3 regions of the Cupriavidus sp. 09_S30 genome follow, and region 3 is predicted to be linked to each of the others. Evidence: predicted binding sites of a transcription regulator. Region 3 holds the regulator's gene; each other region holds the start of a gene.
What was found. Region 3 encodes FNR, which switches genes on or off when oxygen is low (the NO sensors DNR and NnrR bind a similar motif). Its sites were predicted from a motif close to TTGATNNNNATCAA; they were not measured.
Positions count from the first base shown of each region.

Region 1: the regulator FNR is predicted to act here: its motif matches at 3,807-3,820, upstream of adhP (alcohol dehydrogenase AdhP).
Region 2: the regulator FNR is predicted to act here: its motif matches at 2,258-2,271, upstream of AC1Z3O_RS33885 (universal stress protein).

Region 1 covers NZ_JBXOWI010000002.1:570,610-580,545, forward strand. The annotation lists gene AC1Z3O_RS22730 (alpha/beta hydrolase) at 1-328, opposite strand, end outside; gene AC1Z3O_RS22735 (phospholipase D family protein) at 527-2,128, opposite strand; gene AC1Z3O_RS22740 (hypothetical protein) at 2,377-2,619, shown strand; gene adhP (alcohol dehydrogenase AdhP) at 2,680-3,708, opposite strand; gene AC1Z3O_RS22750 (YnfA family protein) at 3,898-4,215, opposite strand; gene AC1Z3O_RS22755 (5'-nucleotidase) at 4,212-4,451, opposite strand; gene AC1Z3O_RS22760 (LysR substrate-binding domain-containing protein) at 4,496-5,389, opposite strand; gene AC1Z3O_RS22765 (FUSC family protein) at 5,932-8,016, shown strand; gene AC1Z3O_RS22770 (DUF1656 domain-containing protein) at 8,090-8,299, shown strand; gene AC1Z3O_RS22775 (efflux RND transporter periplasmic adaptor subunit) at 8,296-9,186, shown strand; gene AC1Z3O_RS22780 (efflux transporter outer membrane subunit) at 9,183-9,936, shown strand, end outside.
Region 2 covers NZ_JBXOWI010000002.1:3,056,250-3,066,185, reverse strand. The annotation lists gene AC1Z3O_RS33900 (hypothetical protein) at 1-95, shown strand, start outside; gene AC1Z3O_RS33895 (PAS domain-containing sensor histidine kinase) at 293-1,549, shown strand; gene AC1Z3O_RS33890 (response regulator) at 1,549-2,193, shown strand; gene AC1Z3O_RS33885 (universal stress protein) at 2,434-3,273, shown strand; gene AC1Z3O_RS33880 (CBS domain-containing protein) at 3,380-3,847, opposite strand; gene AC1Z3O_RS33875 (DUF1488 family protein) at 4,022-4,300, opposite strand; gene AC1Z3O_RS33870 (universal stress protein) at 4,297-4,785, opposite strand; gene AC1Z3O_RS33865 (hypothetical protein) at 5,215-5,739, shown strand; gene AC1Z3O_RS33860 (universal stress protein) at 5,750-6,205, shown strand; gene AC1Z3O_RS33855 (AraC family transcriptional regulator) at 6,305-7,330, opposite strand; gene AC1Z3O_RS33850 (quinone oxidoreductase family protein) at 7,526-8,506, shown strand; gene AC1Z3O_RS33845 (TauD/TfdA dioxygenase family protein) at 8,521-9,369, shown strand; gene AC1Z3O_RS33840 (fatty acid--CoA ligase) at 9,385-9,936, shown strand, end outside.
Region 3 covers NZ_JBXOWI010000001.1:1,122,923-1,132,858, forward strand. The annotation lists gene ccoS (cbb3-type cytochrome oxidase assembly protein CcoS) at 1-64, shown strand, start outside; gene ccoN (cytochrome-c oxidase, cbb3-type subunit I) at 214-1,662, shown strand; gene ccoO (cytochrome-c oxidase, cbb3-type subunit II) at 1,681-2,355, shown strand; gene AC1Z3O_RS05255 (cbb3-type cytochrome oxidase subunit 3) at 2,360-2,557, shown strand; gene ccoP (cytochrome-c oxidase, cbb3-type subunit III) at 2,554-3,468, shown strand; gene ccoG (cytochrome c oxidase accessory protein CcoG) at 3,518-4,972, shown strand; gene AC1Z3O_RS05270 (hypothetical protein) at 5,087-5,302, shown strand; gene AC1Z3O_RS05275 (hypothetical protein) at 5,299-5,544, shown strand; gene fnr (fumarate/nitrate reduction transcriptional regulator Fnr) at 5,626-6,351, opposite strand; gene AC1Z3O_RS05285 (sulfite exporter TauE/SafE family protein) at 6,431-7,198, shown strand; gene scpB (SMC-Scp complex subunit ScpB) at 7,799-8,854, shown strand; gene rluB (23S rRNA pseudouridine(2605) synthase RluB) at 8,859-9,936, shown strand, end outside.

The sequences.
Region 1 (9,936 bases), on a different contig from region 3:
TGTACGGCGGCAGCCATTTGAGGAATTGCATGGTGTCCAGCACGTCCTCGCCGCGCCCCGGCAGGTAGAACAGCAGGTCGCGCACGGCGCCAGCCGCGATATCTTGGTAGATGTAGCCGCTCAGCATGCCGCCCGGCACCTCGTGCGCATACAGCGACACCCCCTCGGGCAGGGTGCCGCGCGGCGGGCGCCGGCGCGCGTCGAACATCAGGCGGTCCTGGTTCAGCGTCAGGTAGGTCCAATAGAAGGCAAAGCCGCTCGCGGTCAGCAGGGTGGCCGTCAAGGCTGTGCGCACGAGCAGCGGCAAGGAGCGAAGCGGGGCCGTCATGGCGGGATGGTAATGCGGACGTTGGGGGCGGAATCGCTAGTGTAGGCGCTGTGCGGGCGGACATGCCGTGCCTCTCTACCGTGGAGCTTAGGACATAGCCGTCGGCGAAGAGGTGCGACAGCGCACGGCGGATGCGGGCTCATGTGCGCCGCGCCGCAGACCGTGCCATGCCCCCCGGCCGCGGCGTCGCACGCGCGGCTACAGCAGGGGCTCGATCGGCAGCAGGGACAGGAACCAGACGGACAGGCGCTGCCACAGCGTCGTGCCCGGTTCCGTGCTGTGGCGCACCGTCTGGCCATCGGTCTGCTCGGTCCACTGCAGCTTGCCGCTGTCGTCCAGCCGGACCGAATAGGTTTCGGCGGGCATGGCGGTGTCAAACAGCGTTGCCAGGCGCCCGGCCAGCACCGGGCTGTCGATGACGAAGCCCAGCTCGGTATTGAGCCTGGCCGAACGCGGATCGAAATTGAAGGAGCCGACGAAGACCCGCTCGTTATCCACGGCGAAGGTCTTGGCATGCAGGCTGGAACCGGAGCTGCCGGAGCTGCCCTTGCCGGGCTGGCGGCCATCCGTGGCGCCTGCGCCGCTCCCGCCACCGGTGCCGGCCGCGCGGCGCATCTCGTAGAGTTCGACGCCGGCGCGCAGCAGGTCCTTGCGCCGCTTGGCATAGCCCGCGTGCACCACGGCGACGTCGGTGGCTTCCAGCGCATTGGTCAGGATGCGCACGCGCACGCCCTGCCTGGCCAGCGCACCGAAGGCCTCGACGCCCGTGGCGGTGGGCACGAAGTAGGGCGACACCAGTTCCAGGTGCTGTTGCGGCTGGCCGATGATGTCCTTGAGCTGGTGCGGCAGCAGCGTCTCGGGCGCGGCCTTGTCCAGCACCTTGGCCGGATCGTCGCTGACCATGCGCGTCGGGGCCCACTCGAGCGCCAGCTCGCCCTGCACCAGCGCCTGGATGAACGGCAGCTCGCGCAGCGCGCGCATGTAGGCCGCCGCCGCCGGGTCGTGCTCGAGGAGCGAGGCCTGTGCGGCCAGGTCCTGCAGCTGGGCGGCATTGGCAGGCGGCAGCAGCTGGCGCGCCGGGTAGGCGGAGGCGCTTGCCCAGTAGCGGTCGAACTCGCCGGAGACGGCGTCGACGGCGCTGCCGATGGCGAGCACGTCGAGGTCGGCGAACAGCACGTCGTTGGTCGCACCGAAGTACTCGTCGCCGATATTGCGCCCGCCGACGATGGTTGCCTGGTTGTCCGCGGTGAATGACTTGTTGTGCATGCGCCGGTTCAGCCGCGAGAAGTCCGTCAGGTAGCCCAGCATCTTGGGCTTGCGCAGGGGAAACGGGTTGAACAGCCGCACCTCGATGTTCGGATGCGTATCCAGTGCGGCCAGCACCGGGTCCAGGCCATCGGTGCCGTGGTCGTCCAGCAGCAGGCGCACGCGCACGCCGCGCTCGGCGGCGGCGTGCAGGGCCTCCAGCAGCAAGGTGCCGGTCAGGTCGCCGCGCCAGATGTAGTACTGCACGTCCAGCGTGCGCGCGGCGGCGCGCGCCAGCAGGATGCGGGCCGCGAAGGCATCGTGGGCGTTGGCCAGCGGATGGATGCCGCTTTCGCCCGGATGTGCGGCCACCAGCGCGGCGACACCCCGGCCCAGCGGCGTCGCGCGCGCCTGCTCCTGCGGCAGGGCGGTGGATGGCGGCCTGTCTTTCAGCGCAGGCAATGCGCAGCCTCCGAGCAGGATCGCGCACAGGCATGGCAGCACCGATGCCCGGATCCAGGCGGCGAGGGCGGGGCGGAGGGCGGCGCGATGCATGCGATTGGCGTGCTCATGAAGCGGATCGGTAAAATGTCGGATAGGCACGGGGTGTGCGTGATGCCCGGCAGAGTCGCCGGGCCTCGCGGAACCTGGCTAAGGATAGCGCAAGGGAAAGCGCGGTGGGCGCCGCATGGCCGTGTGGCGGGCACATGCAGGGCGCCCGCCTGCCGAGGCTTGATGTGTCCTGTACGATGGTCGATGTATCGCACGATGCGGCCCGCTGGCCGCGCAATGGAGTGAACGGGATGGAAGAGCAGAACGCAGCCCAGGCACGGGCGGAAGAAGCGCAGGCGATGGAGCGCGTGGTCAGCGCAACGCGGCAGGTGCAGGTGGCATTCAACGCGCTGCAATCGCAGTTTCCGCCGGATGGCAGCGGCAAGCCCTCGAAACTGGCCCTGCAGACCTTCGACGCGGCCCTGCAGACGCTCGAGGACGCACAGCAGAACTTCGACGAGATCCTCAACGACCTGCTCGACGGCAAACGCTGAGGGCTGTGCTGAAAGGGCGGCCCCGCCTCGCCGCAGGGCCGCTGCTTTCCGCGAAGAGGACTAGGCTGACATCTTCATCACCACGCGGCCCTCGATCTGGCCGGCGCGCATGCGCTGGAAGATATCGTTGATCTGCTCCAGCGGCGCGGTCGACACGGTGGCCTTGACCGCACCGTGCGCGGCGAATTCCAGCGCCTCCTGCAGGTCGCTGCGCGTGCCGACGATGGAGCCGCGGATAGTGATGCCCTTGAGCACCACGTCGAAGATCGGCGTGGCGAAGTCCCCCGGCGGCAGCCCGTTCAGCGCAATGGTGCCGCCGCGCCGGACCACGCCTATGGCCTGTGAGAAGGCCTGCGGCGACACCGCAGTCACCAGCGCGCCGTGCGCCCCGCCGATGGCCTTCTGCAGGAAGGCGGCGGGATCCACGTTGCGCGCGTTGACCGTCACCTCGGCACCGAGTCTCTCGGCCAGCTTGAGCTTTTCATCATCGATGTCGATCGCCGCCACGCGCAGTCCCATCGCGCGCGCATATTGCACCGCCACGTGGCCCAGGCCGCCGATGCCCGAGATCGCCATCCACTGGCCGGGGCGCGTGTCGGTGACCTTCAGTCCCTTGTAGACGGTCACGCCCGCGCACAGGATGGGCGCAATCTCGACGAAATCCACGCTGTCGGGCAGCAGGCCCACGTAGTTGGGGTCGGCCACCACGTACTCGCCATAGCCGCCGTTGACCGAATAGCCGGTATTGAGCTGCTTCTCGCACAGCGTTTCCCAGCCTTGCAGGCAGTGCTCGCAATAGCCGCAGGCGCTGTACAGCCAGGGCACGCCGACTCTGTCGCCTTCCTTGACGCGCGTCACGCCGGCACCCACCGCCGAGACGTAGCCGACGCCCTCGTGGCCCGGGATGAAGGGTAGCGTAGGCTTGACCGGCCAGTCGCCCTGCGCGGCGTGCAGGTCGGTGTGGCAGACGCCCGAGGCCTCGATCTTCACCTGGATCTGCCCGCGCGCCGGCTCCGGCACCGGCACCTCATCGATTTCGAGCGGCGCGCCGAACTGGCGCACCACAGCGGCCTTCATCATCGCTGTCATGTCGACTCCTCATAGCAAGGGCAAAAGGGCCGGGGCGCGGCAGTACAGGCCGCCGCCGCCGGGATCAGTCGATGATGGCACGCCCTTGCCGCAGGGACTTGCGCTGGATCAAGCGGGCGGGGATCCGCGCTATGGCGGCGGAGCGCGGCCAGGACCGTCCCGCGCGGGACGCGTGGGCGGCAGGCGGGATCAGCGCGGCTGGAAGGCGATGATGGCCATCCCCGTCAAGGCGACGGCGGCGCCGGCGAGGTCCCAAGGGTTGGGGCGAATGCCGTCCACCAGCCACAGCCACAGGATGGCCACAGCGATGTAAACGCCGCCGTAGGCGGCGTAGACGCGGCCCGATGCGGCGGGGTGCAGCGTTAGCAGCCAGGCGAAGGCCGCCAGCGCCAGCGCGCCGGGCACCAGAACCCACGCAGTGGCGCCCTGGCGCAGCCACAGCCATGGCAGGTAACAGCCGACGATCTCGGCGAAGGCGGTCAGCAGGTAGAGCAGGGCGGTCTTCACGGCGTGTCCTTCGCTCCATCCGCTCTATGCGCCCCATCGGCACCGGCAGCCGCGAGGGATCGGCCGGCCAGCGGGAAGGCCGTGCCGGCCGCCAGCGACGCGTCTTCATGCTGGCGCTGGGAGGCGGCATAGGCCGCCACGCCCGCGTTCTGGTAGATGGCGTTCGCCTGTTCGAGGTCGAACAGCGCGCGCGAGGAAATGCCGATGACGAGCTTGTCGTTGAGATCGTAGGCCATGGCCCAGCAGTATACGGGTAAGCCCGGGCCCGGCCTTGCCCGCCTCAGGCGCCCAGCACCTCGTTGCAGACTTCCAGCCAGGCACGTGCGGCGTGGGAGAGGTAGCGCTCGGGCTGCCAGATATGGGCCAGCGCCCAGTCCACGTTGGGCTCGACCAGGCGCGCCACCGCCAGGTGGTCCTGGATATGCAGCTTGGCCAGCAGCGGCCGCGGCAGGAAGGTGGTGCCGAGGCCGGCGGCGGCCATCGAGGCGAGGAAGTCCCAGTGCCCGCTCTGCGCCACGATGCGCGGTTCGATGCGCGCGTCCAGGAAGGCCGAGCGCATCTTGCGCGTCAGCGAGAAATCGTCGTTGAGCAGCACCAGCGGCTCGTCGCGCAGGGCCTCCAGCGTGACGGTCTTGCTCTTGGCCCAGCTGGCCTTGCGCGGCCCGGCCACCCAGATCGGATAACTGGCGAACTGGCGCGAGGCGAGGGCCAGGCCGCTGTCGCCGGGCAGCACCGTGGCCCCCACTTCCAGCTCGCCGCTGGCGATCTGCTGCTCCACCAGGTGGCCGCCGTGTTCGGCCAGGCGCAGTTCCAGGTTGGGGTAGCGCTGGCGGAACTCGCTGACCGCGGGCGAGAAGAAGAGGTTGGCCATCGGCGGGATGCCTACCGTCAACTGGCCGCGCCCGAGCGAGGACAGGTCCGCCACCTCGAGCTGCAGCCTGTGCACCACGCCCAGCGCTTCCTGGCCGCGTTCATAGACCACGCGGCCCACATCGGTCAGCCTGACCTGCTTGCCCTCGCGGATCAGCAGCGGCTGGCCGACCTCATCCTCGAGCTGGCGCACCATCTTGCTGATGGTGGATTGGGTGACGAACAGGGAGGCGGCGGCCTGCGTGAAGCTCTTGAGCCGCGCGGTTTCGACGAAATAGCGCAGGGCGCGGATATCCATGGGCACGGGACACCACCTTTGTATGAAAAAAACGAATGCGATGTGTAATTTTAAATCATTCTGAGAATGTCGGGTATTTGGCTACACTTCGCTTCTGCCGGTGCCGCCTCCCGATTGCGGCGGGACCGCCGTCCTCGCCACATTCTTGTCGCTCAGGGCGCGCGGCCACCCGGTTTTTGTGAATCGAAGGAAGCAAGATGATGATCCGTGCGCATGCGCGTTCCGCCACCGTTGCGACAGCCGTCGCCATCGTGGCTGCAGCGGGCTGTTGCATTGTCCCCCTGGGCGGCGCGCGCGCCAATGAGTTGCCCAGCGGGTTGGCCAGGTTCGACGGCGCCAGCGCCCATGCGGCGCGCCGGGCGGGAACCCGGCGCACGGCCCGGCCAGCGTCCGGCCGCGGCAAGCAAGGCAAGGCCGCCAGCACCCTTTGACGACGTTTCCGGCAGCTTGGCGCCTACCTGGCGCCAAGCTGCCCGCACGGGCCGGCTGCCAACGCAGCAGCCGGTCCGGCGCCCCCACCCCATCTCCAAGACAATAGGTTCGTCACCATGGCTGGCTGGCCGAGTGCCCGGCAGTGGCTTTTTTCGCTGAAGGCCTTTCTTGCAGCGATGCTGGCGCTCTATATCGCGCTGTCCATGGACTTGCCGCGCCCCTACTGGGCGATGGCTACGGTCTACTTTGTCTCCCATCCGCTGACCGGGGCGACGCGCTCCAAGGCGGCCTACCGCGTGCTCGGCACGCTGCTGGGCGCCAGCGCTGCCGTCGTGACGGTGCCGCTGCTCGTTAACGGTCCGGTGCTGCTGATGGCCGCGATCAGCCTGTGGACGGCGCTGCTGCTCTACCTGTCGCTGCTGCAGCGCACGCCGCGCAGCTATGTGTTCCTGCTGGCGGCCTATACGCTGCCGATCGTGGCGCTGCCCTCGGTCGGGCAGCCCGGGCAGATCTTCGATGTCGCGGTGGCGCGCATCGAAGAGATCGTGATCGGCATCGTCTGCGCGGGCGTGGTCGGCTCCGTCGTGTTTCCGGCCAACGTCGCCTCGGCGCTGGGCGCGCGTGCGGCGGCCTGGCTGGCCGACGCGGCGCTGTGGGCCAGCGACATGCTGTCGGCCGATCCCGAGGCCAACGCACTGCGCCACGGCAGCCGCCACCGCCTGGCGGCGGACATCCTGGCGCTGGACCAGCTCATCGCCCAGCTTTCCTATGACGCCGAGAACGAGTACGTGCTGCGGATGGCTGGCGCGCTGCGCGAGCGCATGACGCAGTTGCTGCCGGTGCTGTCCTCCCTGGCCGGCGTGATGCAGGACCTGCGCCGCCATCCCGAAGGCATTCCCGAGCCGCTGGGGCGCGCGATGGCGCAGATGCGCGCCTGGTCGCGGGCGGGCTTTGCCGGCCCGGCGCCGGTGCTGGATGCGGATCTGGAGGGCGCGGCCAAGGCGGCGGCCCTCCCCGTGGATGGTGACGGCGACGCCGGGGACGCCATCCGCGACACGCTGGCAGGCCACCGGCGCTGGCACGCCAGCCTGATCGCGGCGGCCGTCGACCACCTGCGCACCCTGGCCGCCTTGTGCAGGGACTGCCGCACGCTGCAGCGCCGCCTGGTCGCCCGCCGCAGCAGCGCCCGCGGGCCGCGCCTGCGCCATCGCGGCGAGCCGCTCACGCGTGCGCACCACCATGACCACGGCATGCTGCTCTGGTATGCGGGCTCGACCGGGCTGGCCGTGTTCTGCGCCGGACTGCTGTGGATCGCCTCGGGCTGGGAAGACGGTGGCGGCGCGGTGGCCGTGGCGGCAATCGCCTGCTGCTTCTTCTCCACCATCGAAGAACCCCGCCCGGTGGCGCGCACCTTTATGCGCTGGTCAGTGATGTGCCTGGCGGTCTCGTCCTTCTACCTGTTCCTGGTGGTGCCCAACACCCATGACTTCGAGACGCTGGCAGGCATGATGGCCTTGCCCTACCTGGGCATCGGCGTGCTGATCCCCAGGCCGGGCTTCAACCTGATCGCCATGCTGCTGTCGGTCAACACGGCGTCGCTGGCCAATTTCCACAGCGTCTACGACGTCAACTTCCTGGGCATCTTCAACGGCATGCTGGCCAGCGTCGGGGCCATGTTGTTCGCGCCTTTCTGGTCCATGGCGACGCGGCCCTTCGGCGCCCGCGTGGCGGCCCACCGCCTGATCCGCGCAAGCTGGAAGGACCTGGCCAACGCCACCGTGACGCGCCAGGCCAGCGACGCGGGCGCAGGCGCCGGGGCGCTGGGCGGGCGCATGCTCGACCGGCTCAGCCAGCTCGTGCCGCGCCTGGCGGCCAGCGACGACGCACTGGCCAGCGACGGTTTTGCCGAGCTGCAGGTCGGATTCAGCGCGCTGGCGCTGCACCGCAGCCTGCCGGCCTTGCCGCCGGCGGCGCGCACCGCGGTGGCGGGCGTGCTCGAAGGCGTGGCCGCGCATTTCCGCAACCGCCTGCATGCCGCCCATGCGCCGGCGCCGTCCACACTTTCCCTGGGCATCGATGCGGCCCTGGCCCAATTGATGGCGCCGGCCAGCCGCCAGGCGCGCGAAGCGCGCGCGGCGCTGGTGGTGCTGCAGGTCACCCTGTATCCCGCCCGCCATCCCATGCCGAGGACCACGGCATGAGGCACCGCATGAGGCACCGCATGAGGCACCGCATCGGCGGGCAAGCCGGCGTACGCGCCGCAAAGGAGGCGCCGTGAGCGGCGAAATCAACGTCTACGGCGTCTTCGTGCCCACGCTGCTGCTGCTGATGCTGCTAGCGGTGGGGCTGATGGCGCTGCTGCGCGCCGGGCTCGCGCGGCTCGGCTTCTACCGGCTGATCTGGCACCGTTCCCTGTTCAATCTCGCCCTCTACTCCATGCTGCTCGGTGGCATCGTCGCCGCCGCGCGCTGGCTGCAAATATGAATTTCCGCCCGCGTTCCTTGCTGTCCATCGTGCTGACCCTGGCCGCCGCAGTGGTCGGCGCCTGCGTCGCTTTCAATCTCTGGGAGTACTACACCGTCGCGCCCTGGACGCGCGACGGCCACGTGCGCGCCGAGGTGGTCCAGGTCGCGCCTGATGTCTCGGGCCTGGTCACGCAGGTGCTGGTCAAGGACAACCAGCGCGTGCACCGCGGCCAGCCACTGTTCGTGATCGACCGCGACCGCTTTGAACTGGCATTGCGCCAGGCCCAGGCCACCGCCGCCGCCCGCCGCGCCGTGCTGGCCCAGGCGCGGCGCGAGGCCGCGCGCAGCGTGGCCCTGAGCGGCGTGGTGTCGGCCGAGGTGGTGGAAGAAGGGCGCTCGCGCGTGCAAGAGGGCGAGGCGGCGCTGGCGCAGGACGAGGCGGCAGTGGCGGTGGCGCGGCTCAACCTGGCGCGCACCACCGTGCTGAGCCCGGTGGAAGGCTATGTCAACGACCGCCTGCCGCGCCTGGGCGACTATGTCAGCACCGGCAAGCCGGTCTTCTCGATGGTCGATGTGGAGTCCTTCCACGTGGAAGGCTACTTCGAAGAAACCAAGCTGCACGGCATCCAGGTAGGCGACGCGGTCGACATCCATATCATGGGCGAGCAGACGCGCCTGCGCGGCCACGTGCAGAGCATCGCCGCCGGCATCGAGGACCGCGACCGCAGCAACGGCTCCAACCTGCTGCCCAATGTGAATCCCACCTTCAACTGGGTGCGGCTGGCGCAGCGCATACCGGTGCGCATCGCGCTGGACGACGTACCGCCCGGCGTGCGGCTGGTGTCGGGGCGCACCGCCACGGTTTCCGTGCGCGAGGGCAGCCCGGCCAAGGGGGCGCGGCAATGAACGGCTTGCGCCTGGCCGTCCTGCCGGCCCTGATGCCCCTGCTGTTCGCCTGCACCGCGGTCGGCCCCGACTACCACGTGCCCGAGCAGGCGCTGGTGCGCACACCCGAGGCCAATGGCCCCCTCGCCGGCGCGGGACAGGCCGGGGTCTCGGCCGAGGCGCCGCCCGACGACTGGTGGCGCCTGTATGACGATCCCAAGCTGGATGTGCTGGTGCGCCAGGCGCTGGCGGCCAACACCGACCTGCGCGTGGCCGCGGCCAATCTGCGGCGTGCCATCGCGGTCTATCACGAAGTGGAGTCGGAGAACCTGCCGCAAGCCGCGGTCTGGGGTCGGGCCGAGCGGGCCCAGTTGTCGGGGGAAAGCCTGCTCAAGCTGGAGAAGATCCCGCCGCTGAGCATCGGCGACGTGGGCTTCTCGGTGTCCTACCTGATCGATTTCTTCGGCAAGCTGGCGCGCGCCGACGAGGCCGCGCTGGCCGCTGCCGACGCCAGCGCCGCCGCGCTCGACGCCGCGCGCGTCGGTGTCGCCGCCGAGACAGTGCGCGCCTATGTGCAGGGCTGCGCCGCCACCCACGAGCACGAAGTGGCCGAGCAGCAGGTCAAGCTGGCCGAGCGCCAGGCGGAGATGGTGCGCAAGATGGTGGCCGCCGGCCGCGGCCAGCCGGCCGATGCCATGCGTGCCCAGTCGCAGGCCGACAGCCTGCGCGCGACGCTGCCGCGCTTCGAGGCCGAGCGGGAAGGCGCGGGCT
Region 2 (9,936 bases), on a different contig from region 3:
CGCCGCTCGAGAAGCGCTACCTTGGGGCGTTCTTCATGGTCGCCGGCATCCTCGGCGCATGGGTTTGCACGCGCCGGTTGCGGCGGATCGGCTGATCATCCGGCTCCCCCGGGACTGAGGCAGCCAGCCTGGGTTCGGGCAGGCGTGCAGGCTGGTCGGACGCCGAAGTACGTGGGGGCGCACTTTTCGCCGTGGCGGGCGGTGCCGTCGGCCGAAGGAGTTCCCAAGTCGGGAAAAGTCTCCTAACGTTGATCAATCGCCTGGACCGTCACCGCCTCAAATCGCCAACGGAATGCCGCGCGGCTCGAGAGCCTATCCCTCTGGCACTGCCTGCCGTACCGCCCTGGTGCTGTTGCTGGCGTGCGCTGCTGCGGTCGCCGCCTGGAAGCGGCCGGGGCGGAGCCGCCCGCGCGCCCTCCCTGCCGATGGCGCGGACGCCCGCGCCGATGTGCAGGTCTACGGGGCCGTCGAAAGCGAAGCGCGTCTTGCCGGCATCATCCGTTCGTCGATGGAGGCCATCATCACCGTGGACGAGCAGCAGCGCGTCGTACTCTTCAATCCGATGGCGGAGACCCTGTTCGGCTGGAAGGCGGGAGATGCGCTGGGCCGCCCGCTTGGCGACTTCATCCCGCAGCGCTACCGTGCCGCGCATGAGCGGCACGTGCGCCGCTTCGGCGTGACCGGCGTTTCCGAGCGCCAGATGGGGCAGCAACGCACGCTCTATGCCTTGCGGCGCGACGGCGTCGAGTTCCCGATCGAGGCCTCGATCTCGCAGACCCCGGATGGTGGCGGAAAGCTCTATACGGTGATGCTGCGCGACACTACCGAACGCGTGCTGGCCGAGCAGGCGCTGCGCCGATCGCGTGAAGAGCTGCAGCAGCTCTCCGACAGCATCCTCGCGGCGCGCGAGGAGGAGAAGCGCCGCATCGCGCGGGAACTGCACGACGATCTCGGCCAGCGCTTGAGCGCGCTCAAGATGGATCTCGCGATGCTGGCCGGCGACCTGCGCGAGGCCGGCGCCATAGACTCCGCCGCCGGGCCGATCGAAGCGATGCACGCTGTCATCGACGAGACGGTCAGCTCGGTGCGGCGCATTGCCGCTGACCTGCGCCCCGCGCTGCTCGATGAACTGGGCCTGGTGCCGGCCATCGAGTGGCTGGCGAAGGACTTTTCGACGCGCTATGGGATCCAGGTCGAGCCCCACACGATCGGCGATGAGATCGAGGTGCCGGAACGGACCGGCACCGCGGTCTTCCGCATCGTGCAGGAAGCACTCAATAATGTGGCCCGTCACGCCGGCGCGTCGGCCGTCGACATATCGCTGGAGCGCGCCGGGGAGTGGTATCAGCTGACTGTCTGCGACAACGGCCGCGGCTGGGACGGGACGATGCCGGAGCGCCCGAAACGCGTGTCCTTCGGGCTCCTGGGAATCCGCGAACGCGCCAGGCTGATCGGCGGCAGTGTTGCCATCCCGCCGTCGCCAGGGCAGGGTTTCTGCCTGATGGTGCGCTTTCCCGCCACGACGCCTGGCGCGGAGGAGGGCCATTGATGATCCGGGTCATGATTGCCGACGACCACGCCGTGGTTCGCGATGGCCTGCGCCACATCCTGGAGCGGGCCGGAGGATTCGAGATCGTCGCCGAAGCGGCGGACGGCACCGAGGTGCCGAAGCTGGCGCGTGAGTGCTGCGCCCAGCTCATCCTGCTGGATCTCTCCATGCCCGGGCGCAACGGGCTCGAACTGATCCGGCAATTGCGGGCGGAGCAACCCGCGCTGCGCATCCTGGTGCTGACGATGCACGCGGAGGAGCAATACGTGATGCGCGCATTCCGTGCCGGCGCGTCGGGCTACCTGACCAAGGAGAGCGCCGCGACCGAACTGGTCAACGCCATCGCCAAGGTTGCCGGCGGTGGCACCTATGTGAGCCAGGCGATGGCGGAGAAGCTCGCCGCCGGCCTGCAGGAAGGGAACGAGGCGCCGCACCTGCGGCTGTCGGACCGCGAGATGGAGGTGTACCGGCATCTGGTCGCCGGCGAGGCGCTCACCGAGATCGCGGCGTCCCTGTGCGTGAGCGCCAAGACGGTCAGCACCTACAAGATGCGGATCATGGAAAAGCTGGAACTGGGAAACGATGCCGCCCTGGTACGCTACGCGATCCGCCATCGCCTGTTCGACGAGGCGGACGATCTCTGACATGCGCGCCGTGCTGCGGCGCAGCGCTGCACAATCCGCGATAGGCGAACCGGGCCGCCGCTATTCGATGGGAATCAAAGGCCGCGATTGCGCGCGGCCTTGCGCTGGGTCAACCCGCTCGCAAGGCTGGCGGCTACAGTGAAACGGCGCGTGCCGGCAGCGATGCCGGATCCCGGCGCATCCATCGGCCGCCGCCTGCCCTTGGCGCACCCGACCCACTGTCCATCCTGGAGCCTGACCATGCGCTATTCGTCCGTCATGGCGCTGCTCGACAGCAGCCGCAGGGCGTATCACCGCCTGGAGATCGCCACGCGGCTCGCCGCGGCGCAGAAGGCGACCCTGATCGGCCTGCCCTTGCTGCCGCAGCCGGATCCGGCCTTGGCCTTGCGGCGCCAGCAGGACCGGGAATTCATGGAAGCGCTGGCGCAACGGCGCGCGGAGGCCGTCAGCCAGATGCGCCATGCCTTCGAAGGAGCGGCGGACGAGTCGCCGGTCGAGGTCGAGTGGCGCGCCCAGCAGGGCGCTCCGCTCGACGTGGTGCAGCGCGAGGCATGCATGGCGGACCTGATTGTCGCGGGCCAGTACGACCCCGGCGACGGCGATTCCTGGGTCACCGAGAAGTTCGTCGAATCCCTGCTGCTGAGTTGCGGCCGTCCGGTCCTCGTGGTGCCTTACACAGGGCGGTTCGCCAGCACCGGCGCTACGGTGATGCTGGCCTGGGGCGGCACGCGCGAATCGACGCGCGCCATGCACGACGCGGTGCCGATCCTGGCGCAAGCGCGAGCCGTGCACGTTGTCTGCGCGCCGCATGCCAGCGGCACCGGCCACGAGCGCGAAGCGCCCGGCGAGCATGCCGTGGACTACCTGCGCCGCCAGGGCATCGAGGCGACGCTCGAGACGCTGCCCGGCGTGACCGACCAGGCGCTCGGCGAGCTGCTGCTGTCACGCAGCGCGGACCTCAGCGTTGACCTGATCGTGATGGGTGCATACGGACATGCCCGGATGCGGGAGGTGGTGCTGGGCGGCGTCACGCAGACCATGCTTGCCGCGATGACGGTGCCGGTGCTGTTCTCGCACTGACGCGCAACGCGCGGTCTCCCACGCCGCAGCGCCGGCCCCGCGGTGCCGCCGTGCTGGCGGGCTGGATGCAGCATACCGCGCCGGCCTGGAGCAGTGGGCCCATAGACTAGAGGCGGAACATCGCACTCATGCCGTCGCTGCCATCTCCTTCGCGCTCGCGCTGCAGCACATTGGTCAGCATGCCGATGTCCGCGCCAAGGGAGCGCACCGCGTCGTCCAGTGAAAGGATGCCGACCACGGTGGAATCGCCTTCCTTGACGGCGAGCCGGCGCACGCCATGCGCCAGCATTCTGCGCAAGGCATCGCTGACAGCCGCATAGCCTTCGGTGGCAATCACGCCCCTGGTCATGACGGCGGAGACGGGCGCATTGCCGCAGGCAGGCTGGTCCGCGAGCCCGTGCACGACCAGGTCGCGGTCGGTGACCACGCCGAGGATGCGCTGGTAGGGGCCGTCCTTCTCGGTAACGAACAGCATCTTGGCATGACGATCGCGCATCAGCCGTGCGGCCTCGTGCAAGGTACAGGACAAGGGCACGTGATGCACCATGCGGGAACACACTTCGTCGACTCTCATTGGCGGCTCCTGTCATGCAGGCCTGCAAGCCAGTTCACTATATGAGCGCCGGACCGCCCTGCCTTGATCGAGCGCAAGGGCTGGGCACATGCCGCATGCATCAATGTGCCGCGTGCGTCCGTCGTGGCCGGCCCGTGTGCCGGACCGCGCTCCGGCCTGCCACCGAGGCCGCTCTCAGACCGGGAAACGGAAATGACCGCTGTGCAGGACGATGCGGTGCGCGTCGGTGATCTCGAACAGCGCCCGGGCGACGCGCTGGATCTCCTCCTTGTTGTCCTGGAAGGCGACGATCAAGTCCTCGGCCCGGCAGGATCGCGCGCCGAAGTGATCTTCCAGCGCTTCGGCCGTGATCGAGTAGCTGGCGGGCTGGCCATCGACGTCCGCCGCGCAGTCCAGGGTGGGCCCCGCCGCACAGTAGGCCGGCGGCCGGTGGGAGAAGGCGATCCGCTTCACGATGGCGTACCTGGGGCCGCCGGGACGTCTGTGGCTGGCTGGCTCTCGCGCACGAGCAGCACCGGCACATCGCATTCGCGCGCCAGGCTTTCGGCCACGCTGCCCAGCAGCAGGCGACGCAGGCCGTGCCGCCCATGCGTGCCGATCACGATCATCTGCGCGCCACCGTCTTTGGCCGCCTGGCGGATGGCGGAGGGGATGTCGCCCTGCGACAGCATGTCGTTGACGAGCCGGGTGTCGGTCGCCACCCCAGCCGCGCGCGCGGCGGCGGCCGCGTTCTTCAAGAGTTCTTCGCCGGCGGCGACACGCCGCGCGCCCAGTTCGTCGGTGTCGACGTATCCGAGATCGCGCTTCAGGTAGCTGTTGTCGATGACATGGACGATTTCCAGCCTTGCCTTGGAAGACGAAGCCAGCGCGATCGCCTCCTGCAGTGCCCGGCTGGCACAGCTGCTCTCGTCGAGGGCCACCAGGATGGTTTGGGGCATGATATGGGCCTCCTTCGCTTGCACGCCGCTAGTATTCTGCGCCTGTATCGATGGCATGCCGAGGGGCTGCGCCATCGCCCAGGGGGGCGGGCACGCCACACCGCTCATCTCGCCACCGCATGGCTTCCAGTTTGGATTGCCGGTGGCGTTCCGGCTTGACCTGGATCAGCGAATCCTGCGATGTCCAGGGACGGCGAGGTCGCAGCGCCACAGCGCAGATGCATCGATGGGTGGCTCGCCGCGGCCTCGGGAGCGGCGGCGCGGCCACCTCGTGCACCGCGGCAGCATCTGCCGGCCCGGCGAACTTGATCCTGGCCAATCCGGGGCGTTGCAGGTCGACTAGGCTCAAGGCGTAGGGCGGGCCGCGTCGGCCCGCGCTACCCGACTGGGCGGGGGCTCCATCATCTGCCTTCCATCGAGGAGAGCCACATGCGCGCATCCACGTTGGCATTGAGCCTGTCTTGCGCCGCGGCCCTCTGGGGGGCCGCCGATGGTCCACTGCTTGCGCAGGAAGTGAGCGCCGCGCCGCCGGTCCAGCACCAGCATGGGATTGCGTATGTGTCGGGCGGCGTCGGCCGCGACGAAGCCGTCGCAATCCGGCGCATGGCGCCGCGGTTCAATGTGCGCATGCACTTTCTCGACAGCGCAGGCGGCGGCGCTCTCTCCGATGTCTCGGTGACGGTCTTCGACGCCCGGCGGCAGATCATCCTGCTGGCGCTGAGCGAGGGGCCTTTCCTGTACATAACGCTCGCGCCCGGCAGCTACCGCACCGTCATCCGGTATGGCACGGCACTCGAATGCCGCAGCATCCGCGTGCAGGCTGGCGGCCACCGGGTCCACCTGCTCGTGCGTTTCCCGGCGGAGTTCGAGGAGGGGGAATTGCTGGCCGGTCCACTGGAAGTCGGTGCGGTCTGCGGGCACGCGCCCGCATGCTGTGGCGGTACCCATCGATGAGGAGCACCCCATGTATCGAAAGATCCTTCTCGCGGTCGATGGCGGCCACGCCTCCCGCCTGGCCACCATCGAGGTGGCTGCGCTGGCCAAGGCCATGGACGCGGCGGTAGAGGTGGTCTATGTGGTCGATGACCGTGAACCGCTGTTCGAAGTCGCGTACCTCGACCGCAACGAACTTTTGCGCTGCATGGCCGAGCTCGGCCGGGGTGCCTTGCGCGCTGCCGGCGATGTGCTGGCGGCGGCCGGTGTCTCCTGCACCTTGGTCCTCGCCGACAAGTGCGTGAAGCCAGGGCGGATCGCGGAAACGATCGTGGCCAAGGCCGAGGGCTGGGACGCAGACCTGATCGCAATGGGTACGCACGGGCACCATGGCATGCAGCGGGTGCTGATGGGCAGCGTCGCCAGCAGCGTGCTGATGCAGTGGGATGGTCCCGTGCTGCTCACGCGCAGCGGCGTCGACGATTGAGATGGCGCCGTGGTGCGGCCGGCATCCCGAGCGCAAGCGCACACAACTTGCTGTGACGACGCTGTTGAATCCTTGCGGGGCGATGGCGCCGCGCTTCCCTCAGTGCACTTGCTGCGAACGCTCGGCAACGCGGCCGACTCCCTGCGTCCGCCATGCGACGGGCGGCACCCCGAACTGAGCGGAGAACCAGCGCGTGAATGCGCTCGGCGAGCCGTAGCCGAGCAGTTCGGATACGCGCAGCAGCGAATAGCGCGGATTCTCGACATAGCGCCTGGCCAGTTCGCGGCGCACTTCATTGAGGATGCCGGTGAAGCTCTCGCCGGCATCGTCGAGCTGGCGCTGCATGGTGCGCAAGCTCAGCCCCAGTCCCTGGGCCACCGCTTCACAGGTGGCACGGCCCATCGGCAGCATCAGGTAGATGGCACTGCGCACTTCGTGGCTGATCGAGCGCTCGCCGGCTACCGGCAAGGCATCGATGAAGCGCTGCGCATAGCGCGCCATGGCCGGGTCTGCGGCAGGATTGGGAGAGTCCAGGTCGGCCGCCAGGCAGACGATGCCGTTGAACTCGCTGTCGAACTCCAGCGGGCACGCGAAGATGCGCTTGTGAACACGCAGGTCTGGCGGCGCCGCGTGCGCGAAGTTGACGCTGAGCGGATGCCAGCGCGCGCCAAGCAGCGCGTGGCACATGCGGAAGACCACGCCGATGGCCAGTTCGGTCGCCTGGCGCGATGGCACATCCGAGACGAGTTCCTGCCGGATGATGACCACCTTGCCGGCGTCCTCGAGCAGCAGCGCGACCGAATCGTTGACCAGGTGGCGATAGCGGATGGTGGTGGCCAGCGCCGCACGCAGCGTGGGCTGCTGGCTGATCAGCAGGCTCATCACGCCGAAGTCGGACAACTGCCGCGACTCGGCCATGCGCAGACCGAAGGTAGGGCACCCGCTGGCCTGCGCCGCCGCTTCGAGCAGGGCGATCACCGCGCTGGCGGGTATGCGCTGGTCGGGATCCTGCAGCATGGTGCGGTTCAGTTTCACCTGGCGCAGCAGCGCCTGCGGGTTCATGCCGAGGTCGTGCCCGATCTCGAAGAAATTGGTCAGTGCTGCTGCACGTATCAGCGGTTCCACGCGGATCCTGTCTCCATTTTTCTTGTCTTGTTCCGGGTGCCGTTCTGTGCGGCGCCATTGCAGCGCGATCATAGACCGCCGTGGCATGAAATGCAAAGTGGGCGGAGCAGATTGCAAAGCGGCGGACCGCGGCAATGCCTACATTTACTGTATCGACGGCGCTGCCAGCGTCGGCAATAAACAAGGAGACAATTCATGGCAAAAGTAATCCGCATGTACGAGACCGGCGGACCGGAAGTGCTGCGCGTCGAGGAGGTTGAGGTCGGCGAGCCTGGCCCTGGGCAGGTGCGCATCCGCCACGTGGCGGTCGGCCTGAACTACGCCGACACCTATTTCCGCAACGGCACCTATCCGGTGCCGCTCCCCTGCGGCATGGGCGTGGAAGCGGCAGGGGTCGTGCAGGCGATTGGCCCGGACGTGAGCAACGTGGCCGTCGGCGATCGCGTGACGTACACGGGCTTCATCAATACGCTGGGCGCCTACAGCACCGAGCGCCTGGTGCCCGCCGCGCCGCTGATCCGCCTGCCGGAAGCGATCAGTTTCGAGACGGCTGCCGCCATGACCATGCGTGGCCTGACCTCGGCATATCTGATGCGTCGCATCCATGCCTTCAAGGCCGGCGACGCCGTTCTGCTGCATGCCGCCGCCGGTGGTGTGGGGCTGATCGTTTCGCAGTGGGCCAAGCTGCTTGGCCTCACCGTGATCGGTACCGTCTCGACCGAGGCCAAGGCGGAAGTGGCGCGCGCCCACGGCTGCGATCATGTGATCAACTACAGCCATGAAGACGTGGCCAAGCGCGTGCGCGAACTGACCGAAGGCGTTGGCGTGTCGGTGGTGTTCGACAGCGTCGGCAAGAGCACCTTCATGTCGTCGTTGGACTCGCTCAAGCGCCGCGGTACCATGGTCTGCGTGGGCACGGCATCGGGCCCGATCCCGCCGTTCGATCCCGTACTGCTGGCCATGAAGGGCTCGCTGTTCCTGACCCGCCCCGCGCTGGCCGACTACATTGCCGACCCGGCCGAGAAGGCGGAACTGGCGGGCGAGATCTTCGATCATGTCGGCGCGGGCCGGATCCGCATCGAGATCAACCAGCACTACGCGCTGGAAGACGCTGTGCAGGCCCATCGGGACCTGGAATCGCGCAAGACGACGGGCTCTTCGATCTTCGTCATCTGAAGAGGAGACAGGCCATGCAAGTCCGACAACTTAACTGCGCCCTGGGCGCCGAACTGATCGGCGTCAACCTCGCAGACGCGGTCCACGACAACAATCTGTTTGCCGAAATCCGCGCACTGCTGCTGCAGCACCGCGTGCTGTTCCTGCGTGACCAGACGTTCAGCCGTGCTGAACACGTGGCCTTCGCCCGCCGCTTCGGCGAGCTGGAGGACCATCCCGTCGCCGGCAGCGATCCTGAGAACCCCGGCCTGGTGCGCATCTACAAGTCCCCCGACCAGCCCAACGACCGTTACGAGAACGCCTGGCACTCCGACGCCACCTGGCGCGAAGCGCCGCAGTTCGGCGCCGTGCTGCGCTGCGTGGAGTGCCCGCCCGTCGGCGGCGACACCATGTGGGCGAACATGGTGCTGGCCTACGAGAAGCTGCCCGAGTACATCAAGGCGCAGATCGCAGATCTGCGCGCACGCCACAGCATCGAGGCCAGCTTCGGCGCGGCGATGCCGATCGAGAAGCGCCTGGCGCTCAAGGCCCGGTATCCCGACGCGGAACATCCGGTGGTGCGCACGCACCCGGAAACCGGGGAGAAGATCCTGTACGTGAACGGCTTTACGACGCACTTCACGAACTATCATACGGCCGAGCGCGTGCGCTTCGGCCAGGACGCCAACCCGGGCGCCGCTGACCTGCTGCGCTATCTGATCAGCCAGGCCTATATCCCCGAGTACCAGGTGCGCTGGCAGTGGCAGCCCAACAGCGTGGCGATCTGGGACAACAGTGCCACCCAGCACTACGCGGTGATGGACTATGCGCCGTGCCATCGCAAGATGGAGCGCGCGGGCATCATCGGCACCAAGCCTTTCTGACGGGAGCGATTGCGCATGCAGCCGAACCTCATCCAGCCCACCCCCTCCGCCTACGCCTATCCGCTGCTGGTCAAGCAGCTGCTGGTCAATGCACTGAGTCTCTATGGAGACCAGACGATCAGCTACCGCGACCAGATGCGCTATACCTTCCGCGACTTCCGGCAGCGGATCGGGCGCCTCGCCTCGGCACTGAAGGCGCAGGGCGTACGCCCGGGCGACACCGTGGCCGTGATGGACTGGGACAGCCATCGCTACCTGGAGTGCTACTTCGGTGTCCCGATGATGGGCGCGACCCTGTTCACGGTCAACGTGCGCCTGTCGCCCCAGCAGATCCTTTACACGCTGAATGACTCCGGCGCACAGACCGTGCTGGTCCATCCGGATTTCCTTCCGGTGCTGGAGCAGATCCGCCACGAGCTGCGCGGCGAGCACCGCTTCGTGCTGCTCGCCGACGGGCAGGCGGCGCCCCAGACGTCGCTGCCGCTGGCAGGCGAGTACGAGGCACTGCTGGGCAAGGCGTCGCCCGACTTCGAGTTCCCCGACTTCGACGAGAACACCAAGGCGGCG
Region 3 (9,936 bases):
CCAGTACGACGATCTCGACCGTCCCGGCGAGGCCGTGCTGCTCGACAACGACAGGCCGTCCTGACGGGCGGCGACAGCGCCCGGTGCACCAGGTTCAGCCCGCATTCGGGGTGCTTGATGCAGATCAACGCGGACAAGGGCAGGGCTTTTTACAGTCTCATCATCAGCGCATTCGCTAACTTGGTTTTCAATTACTTAGTCTTGGGGGTCTGAATGGATGTCACTGCCGCGTCTTCACGCGTCGACACCTTCAATTACAGCGTCGTGAGGCAATTCGCCATCATGACGGTGGTATGGGGGATCGTCGGCATGGCCGTCGGCGTGCTATTGGCAGCACAGCTGATTTGGCCTGATCTCAACTTCAACACGCCGTGGCTGTCGTTCGGGCGCCTGCGCCCGTTGCACACCAACGCGGTGATCTTTGCCTTCGGGGGTAGCGCGCTGTTCGCGACCTCCTACTACGTGGTCCAGCGTACCTGCCAGGCGCGCCTGTTCTGCGGCCCGCTGGCGTCCTTCACCTTCTGGGGCTGGCAGCTGGTGATCGTGGCGGCTGCCATCACGCTGCCGATGGGCTTCACCAGTTCCAAGGAGTACGCCGAACTGGAATGGCCGATCGACATCCTGATCACGCTGGTGTGGGTGGCCTACGCGGTGGTGTTCTTCGGCACCATCGTCAAGCGCAAGACCAAGCATATCTACGTGGCCAACTGGTTCTTCGGCGCCTACATCCTGACCATCGCGCTGCTGCACATCGTCAACAACATGGAGATGCCGGTCACCATGTGGAAGTCCTACTCGGCCTATGCCGGCGTGCAGGACGCGATGGTGCAATGGTGGTACGGCCACAATGCGGTGGGCTTCTTCCTGACCACCAGCTTCCTGGGCATGATGTACTACTTCATTCCCAAGCAGGCCGAGCGTCCGATCTACTCCTACCGCCTGTCCATCGTCCACTTCTGGGCGCTGAACTTCACCTATATGTGGGCCGGCCCCCACCACCTGCAGTACACCTCGCTGCCGGACTGGGCACAGTCGCTGGGCATGGTGTTCTCGCTGATCCTGCTGGCACCCTCCTGGGGCGGCATGATCAACGGCATCATGACCCTGTCGGGTGCATGGCACAAGCTGCGCACCGACCCGATCCTGAAGTTCCTGGTGGTGGCGCTTTCCTTCTACGGCATGGCGACCTTCGAAGGCTCGATGATGTCGATCAAGACCGTCAACGCGCTGTCGCACTACACGGACTGGACCATCGGCCACGTGCACTCCGGCGCGCTGGGCTGGGTGGCGATGATCTCCATCGGCTCGCTCTACTACCTGATCCCGCGCCTGTTCGGCCAGAAGGAGATGTACAGCGTGCGCCTGATCGAGGTGCACTTCTGGATCGCCACCATCGGCGTGGTGCTCTACATCGCCTCGATGTGGATCGCCGGCGTGATGGAAGGCCTGATGTGGCGTGCCACGCAGCCGGACGGCACACTGACCTACGCCTTCGTGGAAGCGGTCAAGGCCAAGTACCCCTTCTACCTGATCCGTCTGGGAGGCGGCCTGTGCTTCCTGTCGGGCATGCTGCTGATGGCCTACAACGTGGCCAAGACGATCATCGGCAAGCCTGCGGTGGATGCGCCGATCCCGGCCAGCATCCCGGCCGCCGCCCACTGACCCGCCCAGGAAAGGACCATGTCTGAGAAACAAAGCAGCTTCTTTTCGCACGAGACCCTGGAGAAGAACGTCGGGTGGCTGATCATCTGCACCATCATTGTCGTCAGCATCGCAGGCCTGGTGCAGATCGTGCCGCTGTTCTTCCAGCACTCGACCACCGAGCCCGACCCCGGCATCAAGCCCTACTCGGCGCTGCGGCTGATGGGGCGCGACATCTACATCCGCGAAGGCTGTGTCGGCTGCCACTCGCAGCAGATCCGCTCGCTGCAGGCGGAGACGGAGCGCTACGGCCACTATTCCACGGCGGGCGAGTCGGTCTATGACCACCCCTTCCTGTGGGGCTCCAAGCGTACCGGCCCGGACCTGGCGCGCGTGGGCGGCCGCTATTCGGATGACTGGCAGCGTATCCACCTGCGCAATCCGCGCGACGTGGTGCCGGAATCGGTGATGCCGGCGTATTCGTGGTTGGAGAAGGCTGCGCTGCCGACCAATGACGTGCAGGCGCGCATGCATGCGCTCAAGCGGCTGGGCGTGCCGTACACGGAGGAAGAGATCGCCAAGGCGCCGTCCGAGCTGGAAGGCAAGACCGAGGAGGACGCGCTCGTGGCCTACCTGCAGGGCCTCGGCATCAACAAGCGCAACGTGCGGATCGACACGGCGACTGCCGGCGCCGGCGCGCCGGCCAAGGAGTGAGGCCATGGCCATGTTGAGCGCATTCTCGACCGTGCTGTCGATGGCCTTCTTCCTCGGCATCTGCTGGTGGGCCTGGTCGGCCGGGCGCCAGCGTGCCAACGAGGAGTCGGCCATGCTGCCGTTCGCCCTTCCCGACGAGACGTCCGGGCTGGGCGCGGACAGGCACGCGGATACCACATCTAGCAGGAAGATCAGTTCATGAGCGATTTCATCTCGGATTTCTGGAGCTACTACATCGGGGCGATTGCCCTGGTGGGCATCGCATGGTGCGTCTGGCTGCTGTTCTCCCAGCGCAAGGTGACCAAGGTAGCGGGCGCGGCCGACGATACCGGCCACGTCTGGGACGGCGACCTGCGCGAGCTGAACAACCCGCTGCCGCGCTGGTGGATGTGGATGTTCCTGCTGGCCTGCATCTTCGCGCTGGGCTATCTGGCGCTGTACCCCGGGCTCGGCTCCTACGCCGGCTTGCTGAAGTTCTCCACGCAGAGCGAGCTTGCCGCGCACCGGCAGGCGGCCGAGAAGCTGCAGAACTCGGTGTACGCCAAGTACATGAAGATGGACATCAAGCAGGTGGCGGCCGATCCCGAGGCACGGGAAATCGGGCAGCGGCTGTTCCTGAACTACTGCGCGCAGTGCCACGGTTCGGACGCGCGCGGCAGCCGCGGCTTCCCCAACCTGACCGACCATGACTGGCTGTACGGTGGCGAGCCCGAGACCATCCAGCAGACCATCACCAAGGGGCGCAACGGTGTGATGCCGCCGTTCGCCGCTGTCATCGATGCCAAGCTGGCCGGTGACGTGGCGCAGTATGTGCGATCGCTGTCCGGCCTGGCCTCCGACCCGATCCGGGCCGCGCGTGGCGAGAGCACCTTCAAGTCGACCTGCGCGGCCTGCCACGGGTCGAACGGCAAGGGCAACCAGGCGCTGGGCGCGCCCAACCTGACCGACAACACGTGGCTCTATGGCAGTTCGGAAGCCACGATCGTCGAGGGCATCCAGAAGGGCCGCAACAACCATATGCCGGCCCACGAGGAAATCCTGACGCCTGAGCGCATCCGCATGCTGAGCGCCTACGTCTGGGGCTTGTCCAACACGGCGGGAGCTTCTCAATGAGGATCTCGCATCGCGCCGCGCCGCAAGGCGCGTGCGCTGGAGCTAGGTAATGAATACGCCGGGGATGGAACCTCTGATCCGCAAGGCCGAGGCGTTAGCCTCGGGCGAGTCGGTTGACGAGGCGCTGTACGAGGTACGCCGCAAGATCTACCCCCGCTCGGTGAGCGGGGCCTTCTCGAACTGGCGTGTCTGGATGGTGCTGCTAACGCAGCTGATCTACTACGGCACGCCGTGGCTGCAATGGAACGGCCGCCAGGCCGTGCTGTTCGACCTCGGCGCGCGCAAGTTCTACATCTTCGGGCTGGTGCTGTGGCCGCAGGATGTGATCTACCTGAGCGTGCTGCTGGTGATTTCCGCGCTGGCGCTGTTCCTGTTCACAGCCATCGCGGGGCGCCTGTTCTGCGGCTACGCTTGCCCGCAGACGGTCTACACCGAGATCTTCATGTGGATCGAGCGGCATGTCGAAGGGGACCGCTTCGCGCGCATCCGCCTCGACAGCGATCCATGGAGCTTGCGCAAGCTGCGCCTGAAGGCGACCAAGCATGTGCTGTGGATCCTGGTGGCGCTGTGGACCGGCTTCACCTTCATCGGCTACTTCGCACCGATCCGCGAACTCGGCGGTGAGGTGATGCACCTGGCGCTGGGGCCCTGGCAGATCTTCTGGATGCTGTTCTACGCCTTCGCCACCTGGGGCAACGCCGGCTTCATGCGCGAACAGGTGTGCAAGTACATGTGCCCGTACGCCCGCTTCCAGAGCGTGATGGTGGACCGCGACACCTTTGTGGTCACCTACGATACGGGGCGCGGCGATCCGCGCGGCAGCCGTTCGCGCAAGGCCGACCATCGCGCCGCGGGGCTGGGTGACTGCGTCAACTGCAGCATCTGCGTGCAGGTCTGCCCGACCGGCATCGATATCCGCGACGGGCTGCAGTACGATTGCATCGGCTGTGGCGCCTGCATCGATGCCTGCAACCAGGTGATGGACAAGATGGAGTACCCGCGCGGGCTGATCCGCTACACGTCCGAGAACGCGATGCGCAAGGGCCTGACGGCCAAGTCGGCGCGCGCGCGCCTGCTGCGTCCGCGCGTGATGATCTACACAGCGATCTGGTTCGCGCTGCTGGCCGGCTTCGCGGTGTCGCTGATGTTGCGTACCCCGCTCAAGGTCGACATCATCCGCGACCGCGGCGCCCTCGGGCGCGAAGTGGAAGGGCGCTGGATCGAGAACGTCTACCGCCTGCAGGTGATCAACACCAGCGAGTCGCCGATGCGCATCGCCATCCGCGCGGACAGTGCCGAGCTTGGCCACATGACGGTGGAGTACGACGGCGTCATCGGCGAGATCGCGCCGACCTCGAACCGGCTGCTGCCGATTCGCGTGCGGGTGCCGATCGAGGAGGCGCGCCAGGGCACGCACAAGATCAACGTGACGGTGAAGGGCGAGGGTGAGCGCGAAGTCGAGATCAGCCAGTCGACCAGCTTCATCGTGCCGCGCGACCTGTAGCCTCGCGCAGGGGTAGCAGACAGGCAAGGGCGGCAGCACTGCCCTTGCCGAATGAAAGCAGTGAGCGTTTCCATGCAAGGACCCAGCCGACAACCGACTACGGAGGCCCGCTTGATGAAGCAACAAAGCAATCCCTGGTGGAAGGAACCCTGGCCGTGGCTGCTCATGAGCGGCCCGCTGGCGGCGATGGTGGCCTGTGGCTTCACCATCTGGCTGGCCATGAGCCATCCGGACAAGCCCATCGTCGAGGGCGTGAAGCAACATGGCCTGGTGGTGGAGCGGCAGGGGCCGCAACGGGCGGCGATGGCGCCGGCAGCGGGGCGGCCATGAGGGCGCGCTGGCTGATGTGGGTACTGTGGCCGGCCTTCTTGGTCGGCGGGCTGGCGACCGCGGTGGTGTTCTCGCTGGTGGACCCGAGCGACCTCAGCCTGTTCGGCCGGCCCATCGAGGCCTCGCGCGAGGCCGTCTATACGATCGGATTCCTGCTGGCGTGGCTGTTGTGCGCCCTGTCTAGCGCGTTGACGCTCTACACGATGCCGATCCGCCTGAGCGATACCGACGAACTGGAGTAGGCGATGACGGGCGCCGGCCGCGGGTGGCGCGATATGGCTTGCCGCGGGCGGCGGCCTGCCGCGCCTGCGGCGGTCGCCGCCTCAGCAGGCCTTGCCGTAGACTTGCTTGATGCCGGGCACGTCGACCAGCTTGACGTGGCGCTGGCGGATCTGGATCAGGCCGGCTTCGGCGAAACGGGAGAACAGCCGGCTGACCGTCTCGAGCTTCAGGCCGAGATAGCTGCCGATTTCCTCGCGGCTCATGCGCAGCACGAACTCGGTGGACGAGTAGCCGCGTTCGGACAGGCGCTCGGACAGGTTGACGAGGAAGGCGGCGAGGCGCTCTTCGGCGCGCATCGAGCCCAGCGTGAGCAGCATGACCTGGTCCTGCGTGATCTCCTTGCTCATCAGTCGCAGGAACTGCTGCTGCAGGGAGGGCACGTCGGCCGACAGTGTCTGCAAGTCCTGGAAGCGCATCACGCAGACCTCGGTGTCTTCCAGCGCCGTGGCATCGGAGGCATGCTGCATCTCGCCCAGGCCGTCGAGGCCGACGACCTCGCCGGGGAGGTGGAAGCCGGTGATCTGGGAGCGGCCGTCCTCCATCGTCACATGCGTCTTCAGCGTGCCGAAGCGCACGGCGTAGACCGCGCTGAGGGGCTCGCCCAGCCGATAGAGGGTCTCGCCCTTGTGGACTCGCACGCGCTCCTTGACCAGCGAATCGATCTTCTCAACGTCATTGCGATTCATGCCGACCGGTACGCACAGATGCCCCAGCGAGCAGGACGAGCAACGGGGCGACATTGCGGTGACGGGAATGGAATTGAGCAATTGGGGGCCTGTTTAAGTAAGCTGCGAGGGCACAATAAATGCATTTTACTGTGCGTAGCGATCTGAAGGGGAGTGAAAGTTGACTGTCGCAGTGTTTTTCAGCGTATTTCTGCTGGCCTTGCTGGGTGGCGTGCACTGCGCTGCGATGTGCGGCGGCATTGCGCTTGCCGTCGAGCAGCGGCGCGAGGGCATCCCCGTTGCAGTGCTGCGCAGGCCACGCGACTGGCTGTGCGAGCAACTGGCGATGCACGTGGGCCGCGTCTCTACCTATATGTTGCTGGGCGCGGCGCTTGGCGCGGTCGGCGCCGGGGCGTGGCGTGCCGACTATCTGCCCGTGCAGCGCGCGCTCTTCATTGCCGGCAGCCTGATGCTGGTGCTGTCGGGGCTCTGGCTGCTGGGCGGGCGCACGCCACAGTTCGCGGTTCTGGAGCGGCTGGCGGCGCGGGTTGCCGGCGGTGTCGCGCGAAGGCTGGGCGCCGCCACACGCGCGCGCCAGCCGGCCAGCACGCCGCTCGTGGCCGGCCGCGGGCGGCTGTTGCGCCGCTTCGGCATCGGCCTGGCGTGGGGGCTGGTGCCGTGCGGCATGGTCTATGGTGCGCTGGCCTTGTCGTTGCTTGCGGGCAACGCTTTGTCGGGGGGCTTGCTCATGGGCGTGTTCGGTCTTGGCACCTTGCCCAACCTGCTGATGCTGTCAGGCCTATCGGGCCTGTTGCGGCAGTGGTCGCGCCGGCCCTGGGTGCGCGCCAGCGCCGGCGTGGCGGTGACGGCATTCGGCGTGGCCGGTCTGGCCCGGGCCGCGGTCTTGCCGCACACCCTCGCCGAGCACGGTTTCTGCGTCGTCTTCTGAGCCGACACCGTGGTGGGTGGCCGATGCGGCTCGTGCCGGCCGAAGTGGCGGGCGCATCCCACCGACGGGGCGGTTGCAGCGCCGGCCCGGAATGCCATACAATCGGCAGAATTGCAGTATCGCGCTGGCGCAGCCGCGGTCTCGCCGGGCAGCATCACATGCTGGCCGGATTGCCTTGCCGGGCAGGATGCTCCTGGCGGCCGGGCCCCCTCGCAGCAAGCCACTCCGGTTGAAAAGATCCGGTTCAAAAGACCGGCTTGGCATTGTGTTGCGGGAAACGCGTACGCCGTGCGGTTGACTGCATCGTTCTTGCGGCCGAAAGGGTTCAGCCATTTCGTGCCATGTCGCTGCTCCAGAAGGGCAGCGCGACGCAAGAGGCCTTACGGTCGGCGCCGATGCCGGCGGCAGGGCAATTCTCCGCCGGACTGACCCGGCAACCCGAAGCAGAACAAGATGGGCGCGCGGCTTTCATGCGGATGGCATGCCGGCCGGCCGCACAATGAGATGGCGATGGCGCTTCGGCCTCGCTGAATCCGAAATTCCCGAAACCTCTGGCGTCTGCCGGAGGCAGGTGCAAAGACAGGCTGCACACATCCATATATGAATACCCAAGAGGCGAAAATCGTCCTCGAGACCGCGCTGATCTGTGCGCAGGAGCCCTTGCGTGTTGCCGACCTGCGCCGCCTGTTTGCCGATGAGGTGGGCGCCGATACCATTCGTGTGCTGCTGGAAGAGCTGCGCCAGGACTGGCAGCAGCGCGGCGTGGAGCTGGTGGCCCTGGCCAGCGGTTGGCGCTTCCAGAGCCGGCCGGGAATGCGGGAATACCTGGATCGCCTGAATCCGGAAAAACCGCCCAAATATTCGCGTGCGGTCATGGAGACGCTGGCCATCATCGCTTACCGGCAGCCCGTCACGCGTGGCGACATCGAGGAGATCCGCGGTGTCACGGTCAGCACCGAAGTGATCAAGCGGCTCGAGGACCGTGAGTGGATCGAAGTGATCGGTCACCGCGATGTTCCGGGTCGGCCGGCCCTGTATGCGACCACCAAGGCATTCCTGGACGATCTGGGGCTGCGCACGCTGGATGAACTGCCCCAGCTCGAGGATGCGCAGGCGCAGATTCAGGCCGCGCTGCTGGATCAGCAGGACATCGATTTCGAGGCGCTGGGCCAGGCTGCAGTGAACGTGGAGCGCGGGGCACTCGCGCCGGCCATGCTGGAAGGTGCGCCGGCCAGCGAGGCTGCCAACGCGCAGCAGGTGGCGCCGGAAGATGGTGCCGAGCCGATCGAGCCGCAGGGCGTCCCGGAGGCGCAGGCAGCGGACGAGGTGCTGGCCGCCGTGCCGCGGGACGCTGAGGAGGTCGCGGAAATCCAGGTCATCGAGCAACGACAGGCAATACAGCAGGTACAAGAAATACAACATCCCGAGACGCAAGCAATGGAAGGTGTGCAGCCGGCTGAGCCGCTGCGCGCCGAGGCGGGGCAAGCGGGGGCGCCGGACCAAGGTGCCAGCCCGCTCGCCGACGCCGAATCCCCACCCCCGGCCGACTCTGCAGCCGCACCCCTGAGCGCCCCAGCGGGCCAGGACGCGCCGGCCAACGATCTTCCGCTGGCCGACGGCGAGCGCGACGCGCGCGACGAGCGTCTGCCCAACTGAACCCATGCAACATCCGATTGTGAATACTTTGTCCGATTCTGTAGAGCAAGACGTCCGCCACGCGGACGCGCCGGGCAGCGATGCCGGCAGTGCGGCCGATCCTGGCGCATCCAGCGAAGGCGGCGCCCGCCGCAAGGGCTTGCGGCGCGGTTTGCGCAACCTGGTGGCAAGCCGCCGGCAGGCTGCGCAGGATCGCGAGGCCGGCCGTGCCGCGGCGCCGGAGGGTGGCGGCGAAGCCGCTGCAGGTGAACCAGCTCAGCCCGCTGCTGCGCAGGGTGGCCGGGCCACAGGGCGTGGCCGCGGCAGGCGCAAGGCGGTGGAGGCGGAGGCCGACACGGGCCGCGCCGTAGAGGCCGCCGAGCCGGCGCCTGGCCAGGAGGCCCAGCCGGCCGCCGGCCGCGAGGGTGGCGCGCGCAAGCGCAAGGGGCAGGGCCAGGGTCGCGGGGCGAAGCCCGTGACCGAGCAGGCCAAGGCAGGCGCCCGCCAGCAGGGCAAGGGCAAGGCGGCGGCCCAGCCGCGCCAGGCTGCTGCCAAGGGCGGTGCGGGCGCGGCGGGAGGAGCGAGCGGCGACGAAGTCTTCCGCTTCGTGATCTCCGACCAGTACGACCAGGAAGAGACCGTGGTGCCGCGCACCAAGGCCAAGCCGGTGCGCGAGCTGTCCGCGGACGACGATGCCCCCAAGCTGCACAAGGTGCTGGCCGACGGCGGCCTGGGTTCGCGCCGCGAAATGGAAGAGCTGATCCTGCAGGGCAGGGTGTCCGTCAATGGACTGCCGGCCCACATCGGCCAGCGCATCCTGCCGACCGACCAGGTGCGGGTCAATGGCAAGCTGATCGCGCGCAAGATCACCAGCAAGCCGCCGCGTGTGCTGCTCTACCACAAGCCGGCGGGCGAGATCGTCAGCCAGTCGGATCCGGAAGGCCGTCCCACCGTGTTCGACAACCTGCCGCGCATCAAGACCGGCAAGTGGGTGGCGGTGGGCCGGCTCGACTTCAATACCGAGGGCCTGCTGATCTTCACGACCTCGGGTGACATCGCCAACCGCTTCATGCACCCGCGCTACGGCGTGGAGCGCGAGTACG